4 regions of the Aureimonas sp. AU20 genome follow, and region 1 is predicted to be linked to each of the others. Evidence: riboswitches for the same ligand, from Rfam matches in the RefSeq annotation. Region 1 holds a riboswitch; each other region holds the start of a gene.
What was found. Region 1 has a riboswitch for thiamine pyrophosphate ahead of thiB (thiamine ABC transporter substrate binding subunit). Riboswitches for the same ligand answer to the same signal wherever they lie in the genome.
Positions count from the first base shown of each region.

Region 2: another riboswitch for thiamine pyrophosphate. It lies ahead of thiC (phosphomethylpyrimidine synthase ThiC); the one in region 1 lies ahead of thiB (thiamine ABC transporter substrate binding subunit).
Region 3: another riboswitch for thiamine pyrophosphate. It lies ahead of M673_RS00700 (ABC transporter permease); the one in region 1 lies ahead of thiB (thiamine ABC transporter substrate binding subunit).
Region 4: another riboswitch for thiamine pyrophosphate. It lies ahead of M673_RS09165 (FAD-dependent oxidoreductase); the one in region 1 lies ahead of thiB (thiamine ABC transporter substrate binding subunit).

Region 1 is NZ_CP006367.1:1,212,519-1,219,643, forward strand. Features, by position in the region: gene M673_RS05480 (M48 family metalloprotease) at 1-47, opposite strand, end outside; gene thiQ (thiamine ABC transporter ATP-binding protein) at 323-1,057, opposite strand; gene M673_RS05490 (ABC transporter permease subunit) at 1,054-2,649, opposite strand; gene thiB (thiamine ABC transporter substrate binding subunit) at 2,741-3,754, opposite strand; TPP riboswitch at 3,800-3,901, opposite strand; gene M673_RS05500 (thiamine diphosphokinase) at 4,271-4,921, shown strand; tRNA gene M673_RS05505 (tRNA-Arg) at 4,982-5,058, shown strand; gene M673_RS05510 (acyltransferase family protein) at 5,127-6,242, opposite strand.
Region 2 is NZ_CP006367.1:678,213-685,337, forward strand. Features, by position in the region: gene bla (class A beta-lactamase) at 362-1,255, shown strand; gene M673_RS03065 (LON peptidase substrate-binding domain-containing protein) at 1,717-2,397, shown strand; gene M673_RS03070 (Trm112 family protein) at 2,659-2,853, shown strand; TPP riboswitch at 2,900-3,002, shown strand; gene thiC (phosphomethylpyrimidine synthase ThiC) at 3,065-4,888, shown strand; gene M673_RS03080 (nuclear transport factor 2 family protein) at 5,005-5,469, shown strand; gene M673_RS03085 (TetR/AcrR family transcriptional regulator) at 5,545-6,114, shown strand; gene M673_RS03090 (hypothetical protein) at 6,171-6,362, opposite strand; gene cysN (sulfate adenylyltransferase subunit CysN) at 6,362-7,125, opposite strand, start outside.
Region 3 is NZ_CP006367.1:157,823-164,947, reverse strand. Features, by position in the region: gene M673_RS00730 (HD-GYP domain-containing protein) at 1-422, opposite strand, end outside; gene M673_RS00725 (MucR family transcriptional regulator) at 696-1,229, opposite strand; gene tenA (thiaminase II) at 1,599-2,273, opposite strand; gene M673_RS00715 (TenA family protein) at 2,270-2,920, opposite strand; gene thiD (bifunctional hydroxymethylpyrimidine kinase/phosphomethylpyrimidine kinase) at 2,917-3,735, opposite strand; gene M673_RS00705 (ABC transporter substrate-binding protein) at 3,732-4,673, opposite strand; gene M673_RS00700 (ABC transporter permease) at 4,673-5,458, opposite strand; TPP riboswitch at 5,597-5,698, opposite strand; gene M673_RS00695 (UDP-glucose dehydrogenase family protein) at 6,137-7,125, opposite strand, start outside.
Region 4 is NZ_CP006367.1:2,081,824-2,088,948, reverse strand. Features, by position in the region: gene M673_RS09195 (ribonuclease T2 family protein) at 1-216, opposite strand, end outside; gene M673_RS09190 (alpha/beta fold hydrolase) at 312-1,256, shown strand; gene M673_RS09185 (GntR family transcriptional regulator) at 1,328-2,044, opposite strand; gene M673_RS09180 (thiamine phosphate synthase) at 2,151-2,765, opposite strand; gene M673_RS09175 (thiazole synthase) at 2,777-3,547, opposite strand; gene thiS (sulfur carrier protein ThiS) at 3,552-3,749, opposite strand; gene M673_RS09165 (FAD-dependent oxidoreductase) at 3,746-4,708, opposite strand; TPP riboswitch at 4,866-4,978, opposite strand; gene ybaL (YbaL family putative K(+) efflux transporter) at 4,979-6,829, opposite strand; gene M673_RS09155 (sarcosine oxidase subunit beta family protein) at 7,100-7,125, shown strand, end outside.

The DNA.
Region 1 (7,125 bases):
ATCGAGCTGGTTCGTGCGACGCCGAGCGGCGAAACCTCATGCACCATGTCCGACGATTCCCTGCGGTAACGTTCCTGCGAGATCGACCTGATCTATCCCAGACCCGCCGCACCGCGAAAGGGTTGGCGCGTCACACAGAATTTCAAAACGACACATGGGTCGTTTCTTTTCGCGATGCCTTGGGAAAAGGACCAAATTACGGTTTCCAGCGCCGGGCGGTCGGGATGCCTCGGGCTTTCGAAGGCGAGTGCATCGCCGTTGCGTCCTCGCACCGACGTTGGGCTTCGCAGAATACCTCGCATCACTTCCCCTTGAGGTTGCGTCAGAGGCCTTCGCGTGGCGGGGCGCGCTCGCCGAGATAGGCCCGAAGTCGCGGGTCCGCGCTCCGGTCGAGAAGCTCGGCCACCGGCCCGGTCAGGCGGATATGCCCGTCTTCCAGAAAGGCGAGCCGGTCGGCAAAGCCGCGCGCGTCGTCCGGGTGGTGCGTCACCATGACGATGGTCGGCGGCCGGGGGCTTCGGGTGCGCAGGGACGCAACGAGCGCCAGCATCTCGGCCCGCAGCGCCGGCCCCAGCGCGGCGAAGGGTTCGTCCAGAAGCAGAATGGGCCGCTCGCGCAGGATGACGCGGGCGAGCGCGACGCGCTGGCGCTCGCCGCCCGACATGTCCGACGGCCGCCGCTTGGCGAAGCCTTCCAGCCCGACCTCGGCCAGCGCCGACCTGGCCCGCTCGCGCGCGGCGCGGCCAAGCCGGGCGTGGGGTTCGATGCCGATCGCGACATTCTCCTCGGCCGTCAGATGGGCAAATAGGTTGTTGTCCTGAAACATCATGCTGATCGGCCGCGTGGCGGGCTCGTCCCGCGTCCGGTCCACCCCTTGAAGCCGGACCGTGCCCGATTCCGGCCGCAGGAACCCGGCGACGAGATCGAGCAGCGTCGACTTGCCGGCACCCGACGGGCCGATCAGCGCCAGCCATTCGCCTGTTCCCACTGCGAGGTCGAAACGCATTTCGGCGCCCTCGTAGCGGTGCGTCACGCCATCCAGCTCGATCGCCGTCATGCGGCCCCCCTTTCCTGAAATCCGCGTTCAGCGAGGAAGATGAGACCGAGGCAGAGCGCGCCCAGGAGCAGCGCCAGACCTTCCGCGTCGGTGGAGCGGTAGGACCCCATGCGCTGAAGAAGCAGGGTCGGCAGCGTCACGAAATCCTGGCTCCCGAACAGCGCGACCGAGCCAAGATCGCCCAGCGCCGTCGCAAGACCCAAAGACGCCGCGAGCGCCAGCGGCCGGCGCAGCGCGGCGAGTTCCACATGGCGCAGCCGCGCCCAGCCGCGAAGGCCGAGGCTGGACGCCAGACGCCCGGTCCGAACGGCCGCCGCCTCGGCCTCCGGCGCCAGAATGCGCGTGGCATAGGGCAGGATCACCATGGCGTTGGAGAGCACCGCAACGAAGGGCGCGAAGCGCGTGACATCCCCAAGAAGTCGGAGCGCCAGAAACCAACCGGCCCCGATGACGATGGAGGGCACCACGAGCCCGAGCGCCGGCACGAGGCGCAGGACCAGCCCAAGCCTGCCGGACAGGCCGGAGGACAGGACGAGCGCCAGCGACAAGGCGAGACCCAGCACCGTCGCGCTGCCGGCGATGGCGAGGCTGGTCAGCGCAGCACGCTGGAACTGCGGATCGGCGACGAGCCTGCCGAGATCGGCCTGCAATCCGCTCCAGACGATCGCGGCGAAGGGCGCTAGGAGAAACAGGAGCCCAAGGGTCAGCACCAGCCAATCGGCGGCGCGTTTCAGCGGGGCGGGCGGGTCGAAGCGGCGCTCCGGCGCGCCGAGTCCAAAGCCGCCAAGAGCCCCGCCCGCGCGCGCCAAGATCGTCGGCAGCAGGAACAGCGCGACGAGGGCGACCTGCGCCAAGGCCAGCGCCAGCGCGCGGCCGGGCGCGAAATCATAGCGCAGCGCCTGATAGATCGCGACCTGCAGCGTCGTCCCCGCCGGCCCGCCGCCGAGCACCAGAACCAGGGTGAAGCTCGTGAAGCAGAGCATGAAGACGAGGGCGGCCGCGCCCGGCAGCACGGCGCGGAGCGCCAACGCCTCCACGAGGCGAAATGTCGCGAGCGGCGACAGCGCCAATTGGCCCGCGAGCTTCCAGCTTTCCGCCGGCACCGCCTGCAACCCGCCCAGCGCCATGCGCGTCACCAGCGGCATGTTGAAGAAGACATGGGCGATTAGGATTCCGGGCAGGCCGTAGATCGAGGGGCGGGGAAGCCCGGCCCAGACCATGAGATCCGCCACCACGCCGTTTCGCCCGAACACCGTGACGAGCCCCAGCGCGCCGACCAGCACGGGCAGCGCCTGCGGCAGGAGCAGAAGCTTCAGGAGAAGCGCGTGGCCGGGCAGGCGGTTGCGATGCAGCGCCAGGGCGAAGGGAACGCCGAACAGGAGCGACAGCAGCGTCGAGAGGATCGCCTGGGTCAGCGTGAAGCGGATGACGCCTAGGATATAGGAATCGGTGAGGCTCGCCAGCGCCGGCGACAGCCCCTCCGTCCCGGTGCCCAGGATCAGGAAGGGCGCGAACAGGAAGGCCAGAACGAGCGCAAGCGCACCCAGCGCCGCCCCGCGCCGAAAGCGCCGGTCGGCAGCAGATAGAAACAAGCGGTCCTGCTCGGCGCCCTCGTTCAAAGGAATGGCCCGAGCGCGCGCGGGGAAAAGGTCGCCGACAAGCCGGCGATCAGTCTCTGCCCGCTCAACGCCCCAGCGCGCGAAGCCATTCGGCCGTCCAGGCTTCGCGATGGGTGGCCACCGTCTCGGCATCGATCGCCAGCGGCTTGGCCGGCTGCACCAGCGTTTCGAAGGCCGGCGGCAGCGGCTCGGCGGGTTTGGTGGCGGGTAGGGCCCAATTGCCGGTCGGGATCAGCTTCTGGAAAGCAGGCGTCAGGGTGAAGGCGAGGAAGCGCTGCGCGAGCTCGGGCTGTTTCGACGTGCGCAGCCGGCCCGCAAGCTCCACCTGGAGATAGTGCCCCTCCGAGAAGGCCGCCGCCTTGTAGCGCTCGGTGCCTTCCTCGATCTGATGATAGGCGGGGGAGGTGGTGTAGGAGAGGACCATCGGCACCTCGCCCTTGGTGAAGAGGCCATAGGCCTCGCTCCAGCCGGGCGTCACGGTCAGGATGCGCCGCGAAAGCGTGCGCCACTTTTCCTCGGCGCCATCGCCATAGACCGCCTTCATCCAAAGGAGAAAGCCGAGGCCCGGCGTCGAGGTGCGCGGATCTTGGATCGCGATCTTCTGCTCGGGATCGCCGTTCACCAGCTCGTCCAGGCTGGCGGGCGGGGTCTTCACCACCTCCGTGTCGTAGACGAAGGCGAGATAGGAATAGTCGAAGGGCACGAAGACATCGTCCGAGAAGCCGCCGGGAATGGCGAGCGGTGACAGATCGACGCCGGACGGCGCGAATAGCCCGGTCTTCTTGAACTCCGGCACCAGCTCCGCGGTGAGGCCGAGCGCGACATCGGCCTGCGTGCTCTCGCCCTCCAGCTTCAGCCGGTTGAGAATGGCGACGCCATCCTCCAACCCGACGAAGCGCAGGTCGCAGCCGCATTCGGCCTCGAAGGCCGCCTCGACCTTGGGGCCGGGACCCCAGTCCGGCACGAAGCTCTCATAGGTATAGACGGTGAGGACGGGCTTGCCGCTGTCCTGCGCCAGGGCGGGGGAAAGACCCGCGAGGGAGGCCAGAAGTCCGACGGCGAGGGCAGGGCGAAGCATCCCGTTCTCCATGGTTTCGGATGAACGAAAACGCCCTCGGGCCAGTGCCGCGACGCTCTCCATCCCTCCGCCGGTGCGAGCCGGATCAGGTTCGTCGGGTTGGGCCGTAGCGCCTCTCAGCCCCGAAGGGCACCCCGTGTGAGCGGGATCTTAACTAGCGGGGCAGAGGAAACGCGGCAAGGGCGTTTGGCGCGCGGGACCACGGGGTGGCAGGCGCCTGTCGATCGTCACTTGCTAGAAAGCGCTGACCAAACCTTGTTGAGCATCGAGCCGTGTCGCGTTCGGCTGGGTCCAGGCAGCAAAGGGCAGCATCGGACCCACGAGCGCAGGGGCAAGCCAGCCCTCTGGCATTCGGACTGGCCGCACCCTATGAGGCGTTGATCGAAACCCTTGCAAGGCGGGCCGCTCTCGCGGCCTGCCGATCGGGCGTGATACCGCCCGGGTCGGCCTTGCATGCCGCAACCGAACTGGCTCCATCCTCCGGGGAGGGGCCTATGGAGGTTCGGAGGAATTCACATGAGCCGTTTTGCCATCCTTCTGGCCGGGCCGATCGACCCGACGCCCGCGCTGCGCCAAGCCGTCGCCGGCCGTCGCGTGATCGCGGCGGATGGCGGCATCGCGCATGCCGTGGCGCTGGGCCTTTGCCCCGAACTCTGGATCGGCGATTTCGACTCCGCCCCGTCCGAGCCGCCGGCTGCGCTGCGCGACTGCGCGATGGCGCGCGAGGCCTTTCCGCGCGACAAGGATCGCACCGACGGCGAACTCGCGATCGAAGCCGCGAAGCTTCTCGGCGGACGCGACCTTCTCCTTGTCGGCGCGCTCGGCGGGCGCAGCGACCACGCCTTTTCCCATCTGGTCATCGCATTGCGGGAAGTGGAGGCGGACCCCTCGCTGACTCTCGCGCTGTTCGACGGGATCGAGCACGCCCTGCCGCTGCGCCCCGGCTGGACGGACATCGAGGCCGAGCCGGGCGCGCAGTTCTCGCTGCTTAAGTTCACCGATCTCACTGGCCTGACGGTCGAGGGCGCGCGCTTTCCGCTCGCCCGCGTGGAGATTCCCTTCCCCTCGATCCTGACCCAGTCCAACGAAGCGACCGGCCCGATCCGCCTCGGCCTGGAAACCGGCCGCGCGATCCTTCTTCTCCAAGCCGACCCGGCGCGCCGCTGACCCAGCGAATGCAGCCCCCGCCCTTGGCCAACCCCGCCGCGTCCGCTATAAGTCCCTGAGGGTCCCATAGCTCAGCAGGATAGAGCACCAGATTCCTAATCTGGGGGTCGTTGGTTCGAATCCAACTGGGATCACCATTCTCCCCAAATCCGCATTTTTACGAGGCACGCCTTGGCGTCCGCCGGCGACCCGCTTTGCGCTGCCCTTACGGAGCCGGCGCGATCTCGATTGGAAGGACGGGGGTGAGGGGGCGGGGGCGGAGCTTGGTGCGGATGAGGCGGGTGAGGTCGCGTTCGATCCACCGCTGGCTGAGATGGCCGACCAGAATGGACGGGGGCAGCGCCGCGAGGAAGAAGAGGAACTGCGAGAGGTTCCCCGCCACGGTGAACAGGCCGAGTGAGGCGAGCGTGCTCTTGACGATCGCCATCACCACGGGGTGCCAGAGGTAGAAGCTGTAGCTGATCGTGCCGAAGTAGAGCATGGCCGGCGAGCGAAGAAAGGCCGAGAGGCGGCCCTTGGACCGCACGAGCCCGTCCAGAAACAGGGCCGCCGAGGCGAAGGCGATGACGGCGTAGAGCCAAGCCGATCCGTCGAACCACTGCGTCATCGTTCGAAACTCGGGCAGATTGAGCAGGTGGACCGAGTTCCAGCTCCAGAGAAAGACGAGAAGTGACAGAACGGGCCGTTCCGCGAGAATGGGAAGGCGCAGGTAACGGCTGTATCCCGTCGCCACCAGAATGCCGCTCAGGAAGAAGAGCGCGCGCGGATGCGTGTCGATGATCGGCAGGCTGAGGACGAGCAGGATCGGGAAAATGTTGAGCGACAGCCGGCGCCGACAGACGAGATAGATACAGCCGAACAGATAGAAGCAGAGCTCGTAGCTGAGCGTCCAAGCCGGCGCGAGAAAGAGCGGAAACGGCAGTAGGTTGGGCAGAGCCGCCAGATTGGCCAGCGTGTGCAGTAGAAGGGGCCAGCCCGCGAAGCTCGCCGGCGCTTCCCGCCCGCTGACGAGCGACAGAAGAACCACGGTCAGAACGCCGATCCACAGGACGGGATAGATGCGTGTCGCCCGGTCGAAAAGGAAGGCGAGGGGCGTGCGGGCGCGGGCCAAAGTTCCGATGATGACATAGCCGCTGAGCGCGAAGAACAGCTCGACGCCGAACTTCAGCGGATCGAGAAGCGTGGCCATAAACTCCCAACCGAACAGCTGGGGCAGGCCGGAATTCTCGACATGGAAGACGAAGACGAGAAGCGAAAACAGCCCTCTCGCCCCGTGCAGTTCCACACTGAAGGCCGGCCGATCCGTCGTCCCGTCATGCATCAGAATGATCCAGCCGCCGAGGACGAGGGAGCGCGGGGGAAGGATTCGTACGCCTCGTCGATCGGCTCGGCGAAGCGTCTCAAGGACCTCGGGCGCCAGAGACCGGTGCCGAAGCGACCCACCCTCCACCTTCGCGAGACCCCATCCGGGATGTCGAAAGTGTTAAAGAAATCTCAATAAGATAAACCTTAAGTTATGTTGCAAAGCAATAGGACGCGTTCCATACAATGGATCGCTACTTATGCGAGTAAGATGTTGGGACAGAATAGGATTCTTCCGGCCCAGTAGGCCTGTGGGGCGGGAGATGAGTGCGGCTGGCAGCGACGTGTCGTCTCGGAGTGAAGGGTGTTTTGAAACCGCAGGATGAAAATTCGCGATTGCCTTTCGCTGGATAAAATGCAGCTGGGCCGTCAGCGCCGAAGCACGGAGATCGGTTCTGCCGCCAAAGCTGTGCAGATGGACAAACTGAGTGATCTAAAGGTGTCGGTCAGGCGCTCACGGACGTTTTGGCCGGGCCTGCCGGGCCGGGTGCGTTGCGACCGGGGCGGCGACGAGAGCTGTCAGCGCGTCGCTCGCAAAGAAGGGCGAAGCGTCGAAACTGGGGCAGCCTTCCCAGGGTGCGTCGCAGGAGCCACTTGTTCTCGATCCAAGTCTTGGCAGCTTTCGGCGCTGTGTGCGCTAATGCGATGGCAGGACAAATGTGATCGCATGTCTTCGGTGTGCAGCTCGGCCGGGCGGTCCCGGCCACTGGCGGACCAAGGGTAGGGCAGCGAACAAGAGTTCGAGACAAGACCTCCGCTGGAGGATCGGCAAGGGGTTTGTCCGCGTCTTGTCTTCGAGCGAGATTCCTTGATCGGCCCCTCATGAAATTTTGTTCGCGGTT
Region 2 (7,125 bases), 530 kb from region 1:
ACCTCCTGCGCCCGCCGAGTTGGGCCGATCGCCAACCCTCCGCCCACCGTTGAAGCGCCCCGCAGACACTGAAGAAGCTGAGCGCGTTGCCGCGGCAGGGAACACGCGCGCCATTGCTGCAAGACATCCAGCAGACGACATTCAACGAGCCAACGCCCCATAGAGAAACGGGCGCAGCGCCCTGCGTGGCGTCCTTTCATCCCTCTTGCGCGCTTCCGGCGTGACGGCGTCTCGAAATCGCCGGCCCATGTCCGAGTCTCCATTCTTCCCTTTGCCCGGCTCGCTAACCCAGCCTCCCTTTGGCCTCCGAACCGCCCTCTTCGCCGGCCAAACGGGAGGCAGACGATCAGCGGAGAAAAGCATGTCGCCCCTTCTCACCCGCCGCCGATTCGGTGCCCTTGCCGGCGCCGGTCTCGCCTCCGGTTTCCTCCCGGCCTTCGCCGGTCCGGCGAGGGCCGAGGACGCGTTGAACGCGCTTCTGGCCGATATCGAAAAGCGCTTCTCGGCCCGGCTCGGCGCCTTCGTTCACGACACCGGCTCGGGTCGGCGCTGGGCGCGGCGGGCGGACGAGCGCTTTCCCCTGTGCTCGACCTTCAAGGTCGTCGCGGCGGGGGGCCTGCTGGCACAGGTGGACCGGGGCGAGGCGGACCTGTCGCGCCGCGTGGTGATCGCGAAGTCCGACCTTGTCACCTATTCGCCCGTGACCGAGAAGCAGGTCGGCGGCGAGGGCATGACGCTGGCCGAGATCTGCGCGGCCGCGATCACCCGAAGCGACAACACGGCCGGCAACGTCCTGATCGACCAGCTCGGCGGGCCGGAGGGCGTCACGCGCTTCGCCCGCTCGCTCGGCGACGAGACCTTCCGGCTCGACCGGCGCGAGACCGACCTCAACGAGGCGACGCCCGGCGACCCCCGCGACACGACCAGCCCCGCCGCGATGACGAAGACGCTGCACGCGCTCCTGTTCGAGGACCATCTCAAGGACGTCTCGCGCTGGCGACTCGCCGAGTGGATGGTGGCCAACCAGACGGGCGGCGCCAAGCTTCGCGCCGGTCTGCCCAAGAGTTGGCACATCGGCGACAAGACCGGCGGCGGCGACCACGGCACGATGAACGACATCGCCGTGCTCTGGCCCCCCGAGGGCGCGCCGATCGTGGCGAGCCTTTATCTCACGGAAACCGAGGCTTCCTTCGACGAGCGCAACGCCGCCTTCGCCGAGATCGGCAACGCGCTGGCCAGGATCGTGCGGAGATAGGCGGCCAAAGGCGCCGAGCGGGACTGCCGTCGCCCGCAGAGCGCCGAGTGCGAAGGCGGCTCGATGCATGGGCTGGCATCGAGGTTGAGAGGGCCGGCAAAACCTTCGCCGTGCCCCGGCGGCGCTCGACCTTGTGAGAATACGGCCCAGCGCGAAGACGAAGAGGAATTGCGGGCCCCCTCCGACTTTGCCTTCGCGCTCCGGCCGCTCGCCTGCGTGCTCACGCCGCTCTTGAGTTCGGGGCGAGACGCGCCAGTTCCATGAAGCTGTCATGAACCAGCGACAGGCCTTGCGCCGGATCGGCGGATCGGGTTCCGAGGCTGCGGACGACGTCGCCCGGGCGACCCGTTGGCCTGTCCGCGCCGATCCGCCTTGGGGCGTCACTGATGGACCCGCCTGGGTGACGCGAGACCTGTCCCTGGTTCATAACAGCCTCAAGGCTCGATCGGAGAATCGCATTGGTGCAAGCAGGCAACGTCACCTACCGTTCGGAGACCGACCTCCCGGAAACGGTGGCCGTGTTTCCCCTGACCGGCGCGCTGCTTCTGCCGGGCGGGCAGATGCCGCTGAACATCTTCGAGCCGCGCTATCTCGCGCTGATCGACGATGCCATGACGGGCGCGCGGGTGATCGGCATGATCCAGCCGCGCCTCGACGGCGCGCTGCAGGCGTCCGGCGAGCCCGAGCTTTGCGCCGTCGGGTGCCTGGGGCGCATCACCTCGCTGACCGAGACCGGCGACGGGCGCTATCTCCTCAACCTACAGGGCATCGCGCGCTTCCGCGTGATCGAGGAGCACGAGACCGCCGAGCCCTTCCGCCTCTGCCGCATCAAGCCCTTCGCCAGCGATCTGGAGTCCGGCGAGGGCGAGGAGGAGGTGGACCGCGACGCGCTTCTGAAGGCCTTCCGCTCCTATCTTCAGGCCAACCAGCTGGAGGCCGATTGGGAAAGCGTGTCCAAGGCCTCCAACGAGACGCTGGTCAACGCCCTGTCGATGATGTCGCCCTATGGCGCGGCCGAGAAACAGGCGCTTCTGGAAGCCCCCGACCTCAAGACGCGGGCCGAGACGCTGGTCGCCATCACCGAGATCGCCCTGGTGCGCGAGGGAAGCGAAGACGGAAACGGCTCGCAGACCCTGCAATAGGCGTAACGGGAGCCCGTTCGGGCTCTTGGCCGGGCCGGTCCGACGGGGCCTTTTCGCCGTCGCCCGTCGGCCTGGACCGTTGCGGATAGGCCTTCGCATCGCTCAGGTCCGGTGCCTCGGGAAGGTCGAACAGGCTCTCGGGCCGAGCGCGGCGCTTCGAGCCCGAGACTTGGCAGGGTCCGGCCCGGCCTGTATCCAGCCGGCTGAACGCGGCGTTGCCGGAGGCGACGGCAGGCGACCCGGCGAAACGAGGAGACTGGCATGGTGGACGACGCGGAACGCAAGGGTCGCCCCGACCCCAAGCTCCTGGAACTCCTGGTCTGCCCGCTGACCAAGACGGGGCTGAGCTATGATTCCGAGCGCAACGAGCTGGTCTCGCGCGCCGCGCGCCTGGCCTATCCCATCCGCAACGGCATCCCGATCATGCTCCCGTCCGAAGCGCGCGAGATCGACTGAGCCCGTCCGCGCGGTCTTGACAGACAGAGCCCGTCTGGCCACCCTTCGCGTGTCCGAGGGGTGTCCCATGTGGGGCTGAGATGGCGCGAGCCGAACCCTTTGAACCTGATCCGGGTCATGCCGGCGAAGGGACGGAAAGGGTGCCGCCGCGCGGCATCGCGCCGCCGCTCATCGCAACAGATCCCGGATCTCCTTTTTGTTGGAGATCCTGATGTCCGCATCCCCCACCCTTCCCGCCACCGTGACCACCGGGCCGATTCGCGGCTCGCGCAAGGTCTATGCCGCGCCGCGCGGCGCGCCGGAAATCCGCGTGCCCTTTCGCGAGATCGCGCTGAGCGACCCGGCCGAGCTGCCTTTGCGCGTCTACGACGCGTCCGGCCCCTACACGGACGCCGACGCCGGCATCGACCTTTCGCGCGGCCTTGCCCCGGTTCGCGACGCCTGGATCGCCGCGCGCGGCTATCCGCTGGTGGAGCCCCGCGCCGTGAGGCCGGAGGACAACGGCCATGTCGGGGCCGACCGGCTGGTCGAGCCTTGCCCCGCCGCCCATGGCGTGCGGCGCGGGCGGGAGGGCGAGCGCGTCACGCAGCTGGAATGGGCGCGGGCGGGAATCGTCACCCCGGAAATGATCTATGTCGCCCATCGCGAGAATCTGGCGCGCGAGGCGGCGCTGGCGGAGGCGGCCGAGCGGCTGGGCGACGGCGAAAGCTTCGGGGCGGCGATCCCCGAATTCGTCACGCCCGAGTTCGTGCGCGACGAGGTGGCGCGCGGGCGGGCCATCCTTCCCGCCAACATCAACCATCTCGAGCTCGAGCCGATGGTGATCGGGCGCAACTTCCTGGTGAAGATCAACGCCAATATCGGCAATTCCGCCGTCAGCTCGGGCGTGGCGGAGGAGGTGGAAAAGCTGGTCTGGGCGATCCGCTGGGGCGCCGACACGGTGATGGACCTCTCCACCGGGCGCAACATCCACAACATCCGCTCCTGGATCCTGCGCAATTCGCCGGTGCCGATCGGCACGGTGCCGATCTACCAGGCGCTGGAGAAGGTCGGCGGCGATCCCCTGAAGCTCGACTGGGAGGTGTTCAAGGACACGCTGATCGAGCAGGCCGAGCAGGGCATCGACTACTTCACCATCCATGCCGGCGTGCGTCTCGCCCATGTGCCGCTGGCCGCCCGGCGCGTCACCGGCATCGTCAGCCGGGGCGGCTCGATCATGGCGCGCTGGTGCCTGTCGAAGCATCGCGAAAGCTTCCTCTTCGAGCGCTTCGACGAGATCTGCGAGATCATGCGCCGGTTCGACGTGTCCTTCTCGCTGGGCGACGGGCTGCGGCCGGGCTCGGTGGCGGACGCCAACGACGCCGCGCAGTTCGCCGAGCTGGACACGCTGGGCGAACTGACGAAAATCGCCTGGGATCGGGGCTGCCAGGTCATGGTCGAGGGGCCGGGCCACGTGCCCATGCACAAGATCAAAGCCAATATGGACAAGCAGCTGGCGACCTGCGGCGAGGCGCCCTTCTACACGCTGGGACCGCTCGCGACCGACATCGCGCCGGGCTACGACCACATCACCTCCGCCATCGGCGCGGCGCAGATCGGCTGGTTCGGCACGGCCATGCTCTGCTACGTCACGCCCAAGGAGCATCTCGGCCTGCCCGACCGGGACGACGTGAAGACCGGCGTCGTCACCTACAAGATCGCCGCCCATGCCGCCGATCTCGCCAAGGGCCATCCGGCGGCGCGCTCACGGGACGACGCGCTGTCGCGCGCCCGCTTCGACTTCCGCTGGGAGGACCAGTTCAACCTCTCGCTCGACCCCGACACGGCCCGCGCCTTCCACGACGAGACCCTGCCCAAGGAAGCACACAAGACAGCGCATTTCTGCTCCATGTGCGGGCCGAAATTCTGTTCGATGGAAATCTCCCGCGACCTGAAGCGCGAAGCCGAGGCGCTGGCCGGAATGGAGGCCAAGTCCGCCGAGTTCCTGGCCGGCGGCGCGCGGCTCTATGTCGAGCCGGCGACGGAGAGCGCCTGAGCGGAAGCGGCGGCGGGCGCGGTTTGCGCGCCCGCTCCTGCTTCGATTTGCGCAATGACACCGAGTCCTGTACCAATCGGTAAAATCATGACCGATTGGTACAGGAAGGCTCGTCCATGTCTCGTCCGCCCCTCCCGCCGTTCGACCTCGAAGCCGCCGTCCAGAAGGCGCGTCTGGCGGAGGACGCCTGGAACAGCCGCGATCCCGAGCGGGTGTCCCTGGCCTATACCGGGGATAGCCGGTGGCGGAACCGGGCCGAGTTCATCGCGGGGCGGAAGGAGATCGTGTCCTTCCTCACCCGCAAATGGCGCCGCGAGCTGGACTATCGGCTGATCAAGGAGGTCTGGGCCTATCAGGGCGCGCGCATCGCGGTGCGCTTCGTCTACGAATGGCGCGACGACAGCGGCCAATGGTTCCGCTCGCACGGCAACGAGAACTGGCAGTTCGACGAGGCGGGCCTCATGTCCGAGCGCCATGCCTCGATCAACGACGTGCCGATCGGTGAGAGCGAGCGCAAGTTCCATTGGCCGCTCGGCCGCCGCCCGGACGATCATCCCGGCCTCAGCGAACTCGGCCTCTAGAGCCCATCCGATGAATAGGGATTCACCCTTGTCCGAAGGTGAGGCGCATCCGCTTCGCCCGGAAAGGCTTTAGCCATGCCGCGCGTGGTGGCGGAGCGGGCCGACAGTCTGGCGCCCTTGGCCGAGGTGTTTCGCCGATATGGCTATGAGGGAGCCAGCCTCGCTCTGATCGGAAAGGCGACGGGCCTCGGCAAGGGAAGCCTCTACCACTTCTTTCCCGGCGGGAAGGACGAGATGCTCTCGGCCGTTCTGGCCGAGATCGAGGTCTGGTTCGAGCGCCATATCTTCGCGCCGCTGGAGAGCGAGGCCGCAGCTGGGCAGGCGAGCGAGGCCATGTTCGACGCGGTGTGGGACTACTTCCGATCGGGCCGGCGGGTCTGCCTCATGGGCACTTTGGCTTTGGGGGAGGGGCGCGATCGCTTCGCTCTGGCGATCGCCCGCTATTTCGCGCGGTGGATCGAAGCGCTCGCCAACGCACTGCGGCGAGAGGGCTTGGGCGAGGAGGAGGCCCTACTGCTGGCCGAGGAAACGGTCGCGGGCATCCAGGGGGCGATCGTCCTCGCCCGCGCCCTGGGTCAGCCCGCCGTCTTCGAGCGGGCTTTGGCGCAGTTACGAGAACGGTTGCGACGCATCGATTCCGTTTAGTCGCGCTCATTTTCGGTGGAGAAGAAAGAACGCGCCCGCTCCTCCCGATCCGCCCGTCAGATCAGCCCGCCCAGAAGCGCGGCGCAGAGGAGGAGCGAAGCGGCGAGCAGGGTTGCGTCGAGAACCGCGCGCGGGCGGCGCCAGGCCGCGACGCGCTCGGCTCGGGCGCGCAAGGTCGGCGCGCGCAAGGCCGGGGCCTCATGCCCCAGGGCGCCCTCGTCGCGGCAGCAGGGGGAGGCGGCCGACATCAGATGCCCTCCCCATCGCGCACGGTGGAGGGGTCCACTACCGGCACTTCCGTTTCGGCCGGCACCATGAGGCGGCGCAGCAGCGGGCGCAGCGCGAAGTCGAGCGCGCCGAGGATGATCGCCTTCCACAGGGCAAGGCCGAGGATCAGCGCCAGAAGAGCCACCAGCACCGCCGCCATGGCGCGGAAGATCGTGACGCCGCGCGCCCGCTCGGGCGAGGCGGCGAGCGCCGGTCCGAGCCATTCGGCCCGGATCGCCTCGAACCGGGTCTTCGGTGCGGCCGGTGCGGCCGGGGCCGCTCCGGGCTTCGAGCCAGGGCGCGAGGCCGTCGTGGCGGTGGCGGCCGGCGCCTCGCCCTCGCGCGGCAGCGCGGTCACGATGCCGAGCGCCACGGTCTCGTTGGTCAGCGGGTCGATCAGGATGAAGGCGCCGAGCTCGCGGCTTTCGGAATAAAGCGTCGCGACCGGCGGCTTGTCGAACTGCAGCGTGACGCGGCCGATCTCGTTCATGAGAAGGGCGTTGGCGGCGCGCGGCTGGTAGGAGTGGATGTCCACCGCCTCGTCCAGCGAGCGCACGTTGACCGGCGTCTGCGCGGTGGAAAGCTTGGCGACGAAGCGCCCGCCCGCGATCAGCGGCCGGTCCACCATCCAGAGAATTTCGGCATGCAGGATGCGGTGCGCGGCGATGGGGTCGCCGACCTTGACCAGGACGTCGCCGCGCGAGGCGTCGATCTCGTCGGCGAGCGTCAGCGTGATCGCCTCGC
Region 3 (7,125 bases), 1.1 Mb from region 1:
GTTTCGATCAACTCGTTCGAGATGTCGCCGCCATGGCGAAAGATATGGGCGATGGCGCGGAAGCGCTCGGCAAGGCCTGCGGTCAGGCCGGTCTGCTCGATGACGAAGCGCAGCACCTGCGGCAGGCCATCGTCCAGCCGCTTGAACTCGCGTTTGAAGGCGAGATCGTCCGCGAGATAAAGCTGGCAGAGCCGCGCCGCGTTGGAGGAGCAGCCGAGATCCTTGAGGGTGACGGTGTAGCGAAGCTCCTGAAGCGTCGCCTCGTCCAGCCCGATGGCGGCACCGATGCGCGTGCCGATGAAGGAGGCTCGCACGCAATGGCCGGCCGGCTGGCCTTCGGTGAGATCCAGCGCGTGGCTGAGCGCGCCGATCAGCTCCGACAGGCGGATGGAAGACGCAAGGCGCGGGAAGGCTGGACGCATGGAAACCGGCGGCTGACAGAGCTGCCGACAGTCTTAAGCCACGGACACTTAAGGCGCGTTTAGGGGAATGGCGAAAAAGCGCGGGGTTGGCGACGGCGAGGCGAGCCGCGCTGGAATTCCGGCTTGCGCGAGCCTCGGGGTACAGCCTCATGGCGCCCCGCGCGCGCCGTCTCACATCGCCTGTCCCCCAACGAAAATCGTCCCCCTGCAGGAGCCTGCCGGGGGACGATGCGGTCGGATCGGGAGAGCGAAGCGCTCAGGCGAGCGAAGCGCTCAGGCGTCGGTGTCGGCCGCGGCCTTACTCTTGCGCGGCGCGCGGCGCTTGGCGGACTTTTCCTCAGCGGGCGCTGCTTCGGGCTCCGGCGCGGGCGTCGGCTCGACCACCGCTTCGGGGGCCGCGATCTTGCGGCCAAGGCCGATGCTCTTGGCCAGCTCCGAGCGCTTGGCCGCATAGTTGGCGGCCACCATCGGATAGTCGGCCGGCAGGCCCCACTTCTGGCGATAGGCCTCGGGCGTCAGATCATAATGTGTCATGAGATGGCGCTTCAAAGATTTGAATTGCTTACCATCTTCGAGGCAGACAATATAATCCGGCGTCACCGACTTCTTGATCGACACGGCGGGCACTAGCGGCGCCGCCTCGGCTTGCGCTGCCTCTGTGGGTGTGTCGAATTTCAGCGCGTCAAAGACGATGCTGATCAGGCTGGGCAGATCATCGCGCGGAACGTGATTGTTGCTAACATAGGCTTTGACGATCTGCGCCGCGAGATAACGCTGGGACGACACCTGATCCGAATTGTCTTCCATGTCCTGACAGACCCCTTACAAGATGGATAGCCACGGCCGGCTGGGCAGAAAAATAACTGATCGTGTATTTGCCTTTATCACTCTTGTATTTCAAGCCGGCATCGAGAATTTCTTAGACCTTTTGCCGCAGGAGAGGGCATCGGAGGCGAGATCGGCTGCCGCGCCCATCGAAAAACGCGTATCGCGCCTGTCGATACGCGCATAAGGCGAAAGATCAACCCCAAATCGAATCACTCAAATTCTTGGAAAAAGACGGATCGGGTGAAGTAGGCGGAGCAAATCCTTTTGCTCCCCTAGCAAAGATCGCGGCCAGAACGCCGGATCATTCAGGGTTATGATTGCAAGAACTCTTGCAACCCATAAGCCTTGTCAGGCGTCGGACCCGAGGCCCATCTGCCAGAAATCGCGCTCCAGCCGACAGGCCGTCGCGAACAGACCCACCAGCTCCTCGAAGCGGCGCTCCGTCATCGAGCGGGCGGCGAGGTCTTCGAGATGGAGGCGCGCCGCCTCGGCGACGCCCTGATAGGCCTCGCCCGCATATTCCCCGATCCATTCGCGATAGGGATGATTCTCCAAATGCTCCGGCCCGAGCGAAGCTGCCAGCCGCGCACCGATCTCGCCATAGCCGATGACGCAAGGGGCGAGCGCGGTCTGAAGGTCGAGCAGGTCGCCCGAAGCGCCGCAGTCGAGCACGAAGCGCGTGTAGGCCGTGGTGGCGGGTTCCTCGCGCGCCTGTTCCAGATCCCGCGCCGACAGGCCCCAGCGCTCCGACAGGCGCAGATGAAGGTTCAGCTCGACATCCAGAATGGCCGAGAGGCCCGTCTGCGCCCGGCGCATGTCGGCCAGCGATCGGCTCTTGTAGGCGGCCAGCGCGTTGGCCCGAGCGAACTGGATCAGGAACAGGTAGTCCTGCACGAGATAGCGGCGAAAGGCGCTCTCCGGCAGCGCGCCGACGCCCATGTGCCAGACGAAGGGATGGTTGACATAGCCGTCCCAGTCTTCCTGCGCCGCCGCCTTCAATCGTTCGAAGACGGTGCCGGTCATCGACCGGTCTCCCGGTAGGCGGCGTCGAAGAAGCGGCGCTCCAACGCCACCGCGCGGCCGAACAGATCCTGACACAGCGCGGCCTCGGCCGGACCCACCCGGTCGAGTTCGGCGCGCAGGAAGGCGACGAAGTCGCGAAAGCCGGGATTGTCGTGCAGCGTGATCCATTCCCGGTGGACGAAGCTCTCGGGCAGGGGCGCGACGGCGCGCGAGGCCCAGTCGAGATAAAGCCATTCGGCCACCGTCAGAACGCTGAGTGCGGCGGCATAGGAGCGCCGCTCCGCCGCCTCGCGCATCAGCGCCTTGAAGCCGGCGGTGGCTGCCGTGTCCGGCTCGCCGGCGCGCCGCTCGGCGGAGACGCCGAGCGCGGTGAAGGCGCGCTCGAAATAGGTGTTCTCTTCGCCCGCCACTAAGCCGGCGAAGCGGGCAAGGCGCAGCCGCGCCTCGAACCGATCGCTCGCCGCCATGGCCGCGCCGATCAACGTCAGAAAGGCGTCGAGAAAGCGGTGATCCTGGATGAGGTAGTCTGCCATGATGTCTGGCGCGACGGTGCCCTCTATGAGCTCGCGGGTGAAGCGGTGCCCCGCCGCCTCGCTCCAATGCGGCTCGGTGCCGGCGCGCAACTGGTCGGTGAAGCGAGGGCTCATGAGACGTCCTGTCCGGCCTTGGGCCAAAGCGCGTGGAAGTGATGCACGGGACCACGGCCCGAGCCGAGGCGCCAGGCGGCGCCGGCCGCGAGCGCGGCCTGGAGATAAAGACGCGCCTCGCGCACCGCGCTTTCGAGGTCCAACCCCTTGGCAAGGCCCGCCGCGATGGCCGCCGCCAAGGTGCAGCCCGTGCCATGGTCATTGGTCGTCTCGACGCGCGGAAAGGCAAGGCGCAGCAGGCTAGAATTGGACACGAGAAGATCGACGCTGTCCGGTCCCTCGCGATGCCCACCCTTCATGAGAACGGCGCGCGGGCCGAGGGCGAGAAGCCGCTCGCCCTGCTCGAGCATGGCCTCCTCGCTCGCGGCAGGCTCAGTGCCGAGGAGAAGGGCGGCTTCCGGCAGGTTGGGGGTCAGCACGTCGGCGAGCGGCAGAAGCTCCTCGCGCAGCGCCTCCAGCGCGTCCGCGTCGATCAGCCTGTCGCCCGAGGTGGCAATCATGACCGGGTCCACGACGGCGCGCCGCCCATGGGCGCGCAAGCGCTCGGCGATCGTGCGGATCACCGGCTCGCTCGACACCATGCCGATCTTGATGCCGCCCACCGTGAAGTCGCCGAGCACGGCGTCGATCTGGGCGGCGACGATGGCGGGGGGGAGCGTCTCGACGGCGGTGACGCCGCGCGTGTTCTGCGCGGTGACGGCGGTGAGAACGCTGGTGCCGAAGACGCCGAGCGCGGAGAAGGTCTTGAGATCGGCCTGGATGCCCGCGCCGCCCCCCGAATCCGAGCCCGCGATGGTCAGCGCGACCGGAATCACCGCTTCAGCTCCACCGCATAGTCCGCGATCGGCGGCACGGCGGGGATCAGCCCCTTGTCCTTGAGGAAGCCGGCGAAGCGGTTCATGCCGGCCGTGTCCAGCGCGCCGGGGCGCTTGGCGAAGCGCGGCAGCGTGTCGGCGAAGGCGGTGCGGTTCAGCGTGTCGTCGAGATCGGGATAGGCCTTGAGGAAGAGCTGAAGCGCCTCGTCGGGATGGTTGGTGAGGAAGAGCGTCGCCTCTTCCACCGCGTCGAGGAAGCGCGGGAGGCGCGGGTCGGTGGCCAGATCGCGGCGCGTGACGTAGATCAGCTCGTCATAGGGCGGCACGCCATTCTCCTCGGGAAAGAAGAAGCGACCCTCGTGCTTTTCGAGCCGCATCTGCGTCGCCTCGAAATTGCGATAGGAGCCGATCGTGGCGTCCACATTGCCGGCGCTGAGCGAGGCGGTGAGCGCGAAGTTGACGTTCACCAGCTCCACGTCGGACAAAGCGAGGCCGGCCGAGCCGAGCATGGCGGAGAGAACCGCCTCCTCCACGCCCGCGACGGAATAGCCGATGCGCTTGCCCTTCAGATCGGCCAGCGTCTTGATCGGCCCGTTCGCCAGCACCGCGACCGTGTTGAGTGGCGTTTCAATCAGCGTTCCGAAGCGCACGAGCGGCAGCCCGGCCGCATGGTCGAGCATCAGGCTCGGCTGGTAATGGAGTGCGACATCGGCCTGGCCCGCCGCCAGAAGGCGCGGCGGGGCGGACGGGTCGGCCGGCGGCACCAGTTCCACATCCAGCCCGTGGCTGGCGAAGATGCCCTTCTCCTTGGCGACGACCAGCGGCGCATGGTCCGGGTTCACGAACCATTCCAGCAGGACGGTCAGCTTGTCGGCTGCGAGAACCGGCGTCGCCAGGAGCGAGACGGCCAGCGCGGCGGCCGCGAGGAAAGGACGCATCAGGAGGACTTTCTTCGAAGGAGAGAGGGAAAGGGGGAGGGGCCGCTCTCGGCGGCCCAAGGGGCGAGGCGGGGGGCGAACTCGTCCACCAGTGCGCGCAGCGCCAGGGTCATCGCGGCGAGGATGGCCAGCGCCGCGAACATCAGGTCGGTTTGCATCCGGGCATTGGCCTGGATCATCACGAAGCCGAGCCCGCCCGAGGCGCCGACCCATTCGCCGATCACCGCGCCGAGCGGGGCGAGGGGGGCGGCGACGCGAAGGCCGGTGACCAGCGCCGGCATGGCGAGCGGAATGCGAACGAAGCGCAGCGTCTGCCAGTGGCTCGCCACGGTGAGCGCGGTGGCGTCGAGCAGTTCGGGCTCGGTGCGCCGCAGCCCGTCCGCGAAGGCCGAGGCGACGGGGAAGAACAGAACCAGCGAGGCCATCACGACCTTCGAGGCGAGACCGAATCCGAGCCAAAGCACGAGCAGGGGCGCCAGCGCGAAGACCGGCATGGCCTGGAGCACGAGAAGCAGCGGCCAGGCCACGCGCCCGAAGCGCGGCCAGAGCACCACGCCAAGCCCCGCCAGCGCGCCGGCCAGCGAGCCGAACAGGAGGCCGAGCACCGTCTCGATCAGCGTCAGCCAGCCATTGGCCAGAAGAAAGCCGGAGCGCGTCCACAGCACCTCGGCGACCCGCAGCGGCCCGGGCAGCATGTAAGGCGGCGGCTGCGCCAGCGCGACGAAGAGCCCCCAGGCCAGAAGCACCGCGAGAAGCCCGAACAGGGTGGCGCGAAGGGCGCGCATATCGACCTAGACCCCGCAGCGGGCGAGGCGGGGCCAGTCGGGGCGGCAGGGCGGATGGTGGCGCATGCGATCTCCTCAGCCCCGAAGCAGGGTCCGCAAGAGATCCGGAGTGAAGCGAAGAAGGTGCGCGGGCGGCAGAGCGCCGCCCATTCCCGTTCCTACGCCGGTATGACCCGGATCAGGTTCAAGGGTTCGGCTCTCGCCATCTCAGCGCCTCGCGGCACACCCCTCGGAATGAGCCAAGTGATGCCGGCCTCGTTGTGCTTTGTCAACCGAAGCGCCCAAGGGGGGGGGCGGCCCTAGGCGTGCCGTTCGACGGCGGAGCGGTGCCGCGTGATGCCTCGTCGTTCGCGAGCCGCCAAACGCTCGGGATGCGAGAACGTATCGGCGAAGACGAGCAACAGTCCCAGTGCCCATAGGGACAGACGAACCTCTGCCCGTGTGAAACGGCTCGCCTTTGGACGGCGGCGGAACGTCGCCAAACTGCCGGACCCGACCGGGTCGTAAGCAGTCTCTTGGGACTTGGAACGAAACCTGTCGGGATTGGACGCCTTGAGCCCTTTGTCCCGCCCCGTCGTCGCCCCTGCTTGAGCGAAGCCACCGGCATCCCTCAAGCCTTGCTCTCCGCGAACAGGCCAAAATCCCTCGCCTATCCGCCGCCCGTCTCGTCCCGAGGTCTCAGGCCGGCAGAAGCTCGGGCGCGGGCACGCCGGCCCGGCCGATCGAGAGATAGCCGAGCCCCGCCTTCGCCACTTCGGCCGGCACGAAGACATTTCGGAAATCGACGATCATGGGTGTGCGCAGGAGGCGCTTGTAGTCGGCCAGCGGGCGCTCGGCGAACTCGCGCCATTCGGTGGCGAGCACGCAGAGATCGGCCCGGTCCAACGCGGCGTCCATGCTCGGCGCATAGTCCACCGCCTCGCCCAGAAGCTCGCGCGCATGGTCCATGCCCTGCGGATCGTAGGCGCGCACCAGCGCGCCCTGGCCGGCGAGCTGTTCGGCCACCAGAACGGCCACGCTGTCGCGCACGTCGTCGGTCTCGGGCTTGAAGGTGAGACCAAGCAGGGCGACCGTCTTGCCGCGCACGTCGCCGCCGGCGGCCGCCACGACCTTGGCCACCATGCGATGCGGGCGGGCGCGGTTCACCGCGATCACGGCCTCCACGATGGTCGCCGGGCTCAGCGCCTTCTCGCCGATATGGACCATGGCGAGCGTATCCTTCGGGAAGCAGGAGCCGCCATAGCCGGGGCCGGGCTGCAGGAAGGCGCGACCGATGCGCTTGTCCGAGCCCATGCCGCGCGAGATGTCGGAAATATTGCCACCGACCTTCTCGCAGATGTCGGCCATCTCGTTGATGAAGGAGACCTTCGTCGCCAGAAACGTGTTGGCGGCATATTTGATAAGCTCGGCCGAGACGATGTCGGTCGAGATCAGCTCGAAGCCCTGGGCGGTGAAGGGCCGGTAGAGCGCCTCCATCACGGCGCGGGCGCGCTCCGTTTCCGTGCCGACCACGATGCGGTCGGGCTTCATGAAGTCGGACAGCGCGTTGCCCTCGCGCAGGAATTCCGGGTTCGAGGCGATGTCGAAATCCAGCGTCGGATTTTCGCGCGCGATGATCCGCTTGATCTCCATGCCCGTGCCGGCCGGCACGGTGGACTTCGTCACGA
Region 4 (7,125 bases), 870 kb from region 1:
GTGGCTGCCCGGCATCGCGTTGCGACCGAGAAGATCGTAGCTCCTGCCCGGCTCGGTCACGATGCGGCCGGGATTGGCGTCGGAGCGGATGGAGGGAGTCGCGAAACAGCTCGCCTCGGCCACGAACTGCCCGCTCATCGGAACTTGCGCGAAGGCTTGCGATCCCGTCAGCACGAGAGCGAACCCGGCGGCAAGGCTCCAGTCGTATCGACCCATCCGATCGGTCTCCCATTTGGGGCGTATCGATTGCGTTTTCGCGTGGATACGCCAAGTCTTTCGCACGTCCCTGCCCTCATATCGGCTTTATCACCTTGTCCGCCACTTCTTCCGTTCTCGACAGTCCGACCGGCGCCGCGCTTCGCCTCTACCGGTTCATGCCCGAAAGAGCGCCGCGCGCCGTTCTCCTCGTGCTGCACGGCTTGGCGGAGCATGCCGGGCGCTACGATCGGCTCGGCCGGGACCTCTCGGCGCAGAGTATCGCCGTCTATGCGCCCGACCATCGCGGCCATGGCTCGACCACGGCGGTGGACGCGCCGCTGCGCCGCTTTGGCGGGCGCGGCGGCCGGGCCAAGGTGCTGCGAGACGTGCAGGCCGTGCGCCATCAGGCGGAGGCGGACCTGCCCGGACTGCCGGTGATCGTTTTCGGCCATTCCATGGGCGCCCATATCGCGCTGAACCATGCGCGCGTCTTCGGCGAAGGTCTCGCGGGTCTGGCTCTCTGGAACGCCAGTTTCGAGCGAGGTCTCACGGAGCGGATCGGCGCGCTCGCTTTCAAGGCGGAAAAAGCGCTGAAAGGGTCGGACGTGGCGAGCGCACTGTTTGCGCGCGCGGGCTTCGACGCGTGGAGCAAATCGGTCAATCCCCGGCGAACCGAATTCGACTGGCTGAGCCATGACGATGCGGCCGTGGATCGCTACCGCGCGGACCCGCTCTGCGGCTGGACGCCGACGATCTCCATGGTGGAGGACATTCTGGAATGGCAGCGCGCGGGCGCCGATCTGGCGATGTTGGGCGACCTGCCCCACCGCCTCCCCGTCCACTGCCTCGGCGGCACCGAGGACCCGGCGACAGGCAAGGGCACAGCGGTCCGTCGTCTCGCGGCGCGTCTGGAGGAAGCCGGCAGCCTCGACGTCCACTGCCATATCGTGGCCGGCGCGCGGCACGAGACGCTGAACGAGACCGAACCGATGCGGGGCGAAGCGATGGGCGAACTCTTGCGCTTCGTGGAAGCCTGCGCGGCCAGACAGAAAGGCTGACCGTTTTTGAGGCGAAGGGAGCCTCCGCCGATCCATGGGCGGAAGAATGGTCAATGCCTGCCAGGGCGATCTTAGTCGGCTTGATAGTCGAGATCGTCGCCGAGGTCGCAGCGGGCGATGCGCAGTTCCAGCGCCCGGTTCTGATAGGAGTAGATGACGCGATCGAGCGTTAGAAGCGCTGTCTCGCCGCCGAGCCCGTAGGCTTGCCGGTCGGTCTCGCTGGCCAGCGTGCTGCCGATCTTCTCGATCTTGTAGGTGGCGATGTCCTGCCCGGTCCAACCCGCCGAGGCCAGGCGCCGCATCTCGTCCGCGCCCATCGTACTCGGATGGGAGGGGACGCGCAGGAACACGTCCTCCACCATGAACAGCCGGCCAAGATGGGTGCGCCTGCGCTCGAAGGCGAGGACGGGCGTGCGCTCGTTCACCTGCAGGCGTTCGACGACGTCCGGCCGAGGCAGAACGAGATCGACTTCCCCGATCACGACCTCGCCGGAAACCCGGTTGCCGCTCCGATCCGCGATGTTGGAGAAGCGGCTGCGCATCTTGTCGCCTTCAAAATCGACGACGATCGTGCCCTTGCCTTGGTGCCGCTCCAGCAGCTTGTTCTCGGTCAGGATATCGAAGGCCTTGCGCACCGTTCCAAGGCTGATCCCAAGCGAACGGGCGATCTCCGCCTCGTTCTCGATCAACTGGCCCGGCGCCCAGGTTCGATTGATGATTCGGGACACGAACTCGTCGGCAACCTGCTGATAGAGCGGGCGCGTGTTGAACGGTTTCGCGAGCGACATGTACGTTCCCTGATTGATATCCTACGCAGGAGAACGTTATTAGGGTTGCAGATAAATGCAACTTAAAAGTGCTGCGGTGCACCGATTTAAGGTTGCATGCCTTCGCTTAGCTGGTTGCACCCGCCCCGCGCGTCACCGCGATCCACTCCCGCACGCGCGCCTCCGGGTCGGCATGCAGCGTGATGTCGGTCACGACGGCGGCGCAGTCAGCTCCATGCCGAAAAACCTCCGCCGCGCGCTCCGGCCGCAGCCCGCCGATCGCAACGAGCGGCAAGTTTCCGATCCGCTCGCGCCAGACGCGCAGGCGCTCGGGCGTCTGCGGCGCCCAGGGCATCTGCTTGAGGATCGTCGGCCAGACCGGCCCCAGCGCGACATAACCAGGCTTGGCCGCGAGCGCGATGTCGAGTTCCGCCTCGTCATGGGTGGAGAGGCCGAGCTTCAAGCCGGCGGCGCGGATGCTGGAGAGATCGGCCTCGGCCAGATCCTCCTGGCCGAGATGGATGAAATCCGCCCCCTCATCGGCGGCCAGCCGCCAATGATCGTTGACGACGAGCTGGCACCCGTGCGCTTGGCACACGGCGAGCGAGCGGCGGATTTCTCCTCGCAGCGCCGACTCGGGCTTGTCCTTGGCGCGCAGCTGAACGAGCCGCACGCCGAGCGGCACGATGCGCTCGATCCAAACGGCGTCGGGCATCACGGGATAGAACGGGTCGAGGACCAAGGGGCTCGGGCTCACAGAACGGCCCTTCCGAAAACGGGGGTCGAGGGGGCGGCCATGTCGCGGGGCTCCATGGCGCCGGCCTCGAAGCTCAGCCGACCGGCTTCCACCGCGAGGCGGAAGGCGCGCGCCATGGCGACGGGATCGCCCGATGAGGCGACGGCCGTGTTGAGGAGAACGCCGTCATAGCCGAGTTCCAGCGCTTCCGCCGCGTGGCTCGGACGGCCGAGCCCGGCATCGACGATCAGCGTGACCTCGGGAAACTGCGCGCGCAGCGAGCGCAGCCCATAGCGATTGTTCAGCCCGAGCCCCGAGCCGATCGGCGAGGCCCAGGGCATGAGAACGCGGCAGCCCGCCTCCAAGAGCCGGTCGGCCACGACGAGGTCTTCGGTCGTGTAGGGCAGAACCTCGAACCCGTCCTCGGTGAGGATGCGGGCGGCCTCCACCAGGCCGAAGACGTCGGGTTGCAGCGTGTCGGCATGGCCGATCACCTCGAGCTTAACCAACGAGGTGCCGAGCAGCTCGCGGCCCATCCGTGCGGTAGTCACCGCCTCCTTCACCGTGTGGCAGCCGGCCGTGTTGGGTAGGAAGTCCGCGCCGAGATCGCGCAACTCGTCCCAGAAGCCCGGGCCCCGCGCCGCGCCGAGATTCTGTTCGCGCCGAAGCGAGACGGTGACCAGCGCGGGCTCAGCTGCGCGGATCGCATCCCGCATCACGGCCGGGGATGGATAAAGTGCGGTGCCCAGCATCATGCGAGAGGCATAGTCGCGATCGTAGATGCGCATGGCGTCAGCCTCCCTGCATGGGGCTGAGCAGTTCCACCGCGTCGCCCTCCGAAAGCCGGATCTCGGCGCGCTCGGCGCGCGGCACGAATTCGCGGTTCACCGCGGTCGCCACCGTTTCGGGCTCGACCCCGAGCTCAGCGAGAAGCCGATCGAGCGTGGCGGACGCGACCTCGCGCCGCTCGCCGTTGAGATGAAGGATCATGCCGCCTCCATGAGGGACTGGATTTCAAGGCTGGCCTCGGCTGACAGGGCCGGCGCCAGAAGGAAGCCGTGGCGATAAAGCCCGGTGAAGCTGACGACGCGGCCGGTGCGGGTGACGCGCGGCAGATTGTCGGCAAAGGCCGGCCGGCAGGCCGCGCCGGTTTCCAAGATTTCGGCCTCGGCGAAAGCGGGGTGCAGGGCGAACACGGCGGAAAGGAGTTCCACGGTCGAGCGCAAGGTGATCGGACCGGCGCGTTCGCTCTCGATCATGGTCGCGCCGACCATGAAGACCCCATCCTCGCGCGGCACGACATAGATCGGCCAGCGGGGATGAAGCAGCCGCACCGGGCGGTCCAGGCGCACATCGCGGCTGCGGATGATGACCATCTCGCCGCGCACTCCGCGAAGCCCGGGCGCCTCGGCGTTGAGCCCCCGGCAGTCCACCACCGGCTCGTCCGCGAAGGCATCGGGCTCGGCCTGCGAGCCGAACAGCACCGTGCCGCCGCCCTCCTCGATCCGGCGGACCAGAAGCGCCAGCGCCTGGCGCGGGTCGAGATGGGCTTCGTCAGCATAGAACAGCGCCTGACGGAATCGGCCGGCGAGATCGGGTTCGAGATCCGCCACCCCTTCCGCGTCGAGCATCCGGTGCCCGCGCGTTCGCGATGCGAACTGACGAAGGTCGGCGCCGTCGCGCGGCGCGGCGAGCACCAGGGTTCCCTTGCGGCTCACCGGCGCCCGCTCGGCCCAGAAGTCGATGCCGCGAAGACCCGGCTCGATGATGGCGGGATCGGCCGTCGCCGCTTCGCAATAGGGCGCGAGCATGCCGCCCGCGAGCCAGGACGCCGCGCGCTGGCCGAGTTCGCCGGCCGCCTCGTGAACCACCACGCGGCGCCCCGCCTCCGTCAGCCTGGAGGCCGTCGTGAGCCCGGCGACGCCGGCGCCTAGAATATGGACGGTCATGCCGCGATGCGCCCGTAGGCAAGCGTCGGTGAAGGATGGGTCGCGCGCATGCCTCGTCTTCCGCCGATTTCGACCCGGCGCGCGCGACTGTGGGCGGGGCGTTCCAGCGGCGCGAAGCCCTTTCGAACCATCGAGGTTCGAAGCGCCGCGCCAGCCGGAGTCGAGATCGCTCCATCCCTACGCCAGTGCGAACTGGATCAGGTTCTTGGGGTCGCCGAACATCGCGTCGGCCTCTCAGTTCCCGCTAGCGGAACTCCCCCTGGACTATCCTCAAGGTAAGCGTTCGGTGGGGCGTGTCAACTCGCCCTCGCCCGCGCCGGTGAGTTCGGGAAGGATCGGCGCCTCGTCCGGCAGGAGCGGCCCCCGGGCGCCCGGCGCGTCGGAACCGAGGTCGAGAAGATGGTCTGCGATGGCCTGCGCCGTCACCTCGTCGCCGTTCACCACCATGTCGGCTCCGGCCTGGATCAGCCGCTCGCGCTGCTCGCCGGAATGGACGCGCGCCGTGATGCGGATGTCAGGATTGGCGGCCTTCGCGGCGGCGATCATCGCAACGGCCTCGAAACTGTTGGGGAAGGCGAGCACGAGATCGCGCGCCCCGGCGATGTTGGCGGCTTCCAGCACTTCGGGCTTCACCGCGTTGCCGACCACCGTTTCGAACCCGCTCGCGCGCACCCGCGCCACGCGCTTGTCGGCATCCTCAATAACCACGAAGGACCGACCGGCATCGGCCAGCCGACGCGCGATCTTGGAGCCGACGCGGCCGAAGCCGACGAGGATGAGATGGCCCTTTTGTTCGGTCGGGCGCAAGAGATCGTCCTCGATCGCCACGCTGCCGCTCGGAATATGGGTCGGCGCTTCCGCCGCCGGGAGTTCGGAGGGTTCCTCCGAAGCGCCGCCGAGGGCGGAGCGCTCCTGCGTCTGCCGCCATCGATCGACCCAGGCAAAGAGAAACGGGTTGAGCACGATCGACAAGATGGCGCCGCCCAGAATGAGGTTCTTCGCCTCGGGCGGCAGGATTTTAAGGTTGAGCCCAAGCGTCGCGAGGATGAAGGAGAACTCGCCGATCTGCGCTAGCGAGACCGAAATGGTCAGGGCCGTCGCCGTCGGATGGCCGAACAGGCGCACGATGGCGAAGGCCACCACGGACTTGCCGATGACGATGATGAGCAGCGTCGCCAGGATCGGCAGCGGGTCCTCGATCAGCGATAGCGGATCGAACAACATGCCGACCGAGACGAAGAAGAGAACGGCGAAGGCGTCGCGCAGCGGCAGCGAATCCTCGGCCGCGCGGTGGCTGAGATCGGACTCGCTCATGATCATGCCGGCGAAGAAGGCGCCGAGCGCCAGCGACACGCCGAACAGCGTCGCCGCGCCGAAGGCGACGCCCAGCGCGATGGCCAGCACCGCGAGCCGGAACAGCTCTCGTGAGCCCGAAGCCGCCGTGAGTTGCAGCAGCCATGGGATGACCCGGCGGCCGACCACGAGCATGAGAACAACGAAGATACAGAGCTTGAAGATCGTCACGAGCAGAATGCCCGGCACGCCGAATCCGAGATCGGTGGTCATGCCATGGCCGGCATTGGCGGCGTCGCCGCCCAGCGGCCCGGCGAAGGCCGGCAGAAGGACCAGCGCCAGAACCATGGCGAGGTCTTCCACGATCAACCAGCCGACCGCGATGCGCCCCCGCCCCGTTTCGATCAGCCGCCGTTCCTGCATGGCGCGCAGGAGAACGACCGTGGAGGCGACCGATAGCGCGAGTCCGAAGACGAGGCCGGCTCCCAAGCTCCAGCCCAGCAACCAGGCGAGACCCATACCGAAACCCGTGGCGGCGGCGATCTGCACGATGGCGCCGGGCAGCGCGATGGCGCGCACCGACAGGAGATCACGCAGCGAAAAATGCAGGCCGACGCCGAACATGAGGAGGATGACGCCGAGTTCGGACAACTCGCCCGCCAGCCCCTGGTTGGCCACGAAACCGGGCGTGAAAGGGCCGGCCACGACGCCCGCCAGGAGATAGCCGACAATCGGCGAGGCGCCGATGCGATGCGCGATCGTGCCGAGCAGAAAGGCGAGGACCAGACCCGCGACGATGGTTTCGATCAGCGGCATCTCGTGCAGCATCGTCGGATTCTCCCGGCGCTTGAAACGACTCCAGTGTCGAGGTGGCCCTTCGGTGTTAGGCGATGGCGCCGCCGGATGCAGCATAAAAGACGCGGGCGCCCTGCCCTTTTTCGCCCGACGTGGCGCCCCGCGACGGAAAGGGTGCTTGGCCCATCATGTCGCATCCGGCAAACATGTCGGATTTGTACAAACCCGACGCCGCTTCCGTCATCGCAAGCCGGGTTTCGCGGGTGCGAATGTCGGGTCCGACACCGCAGATCGGGACGATCCATGCAGAGATTCTCCGCCCTTTCCGT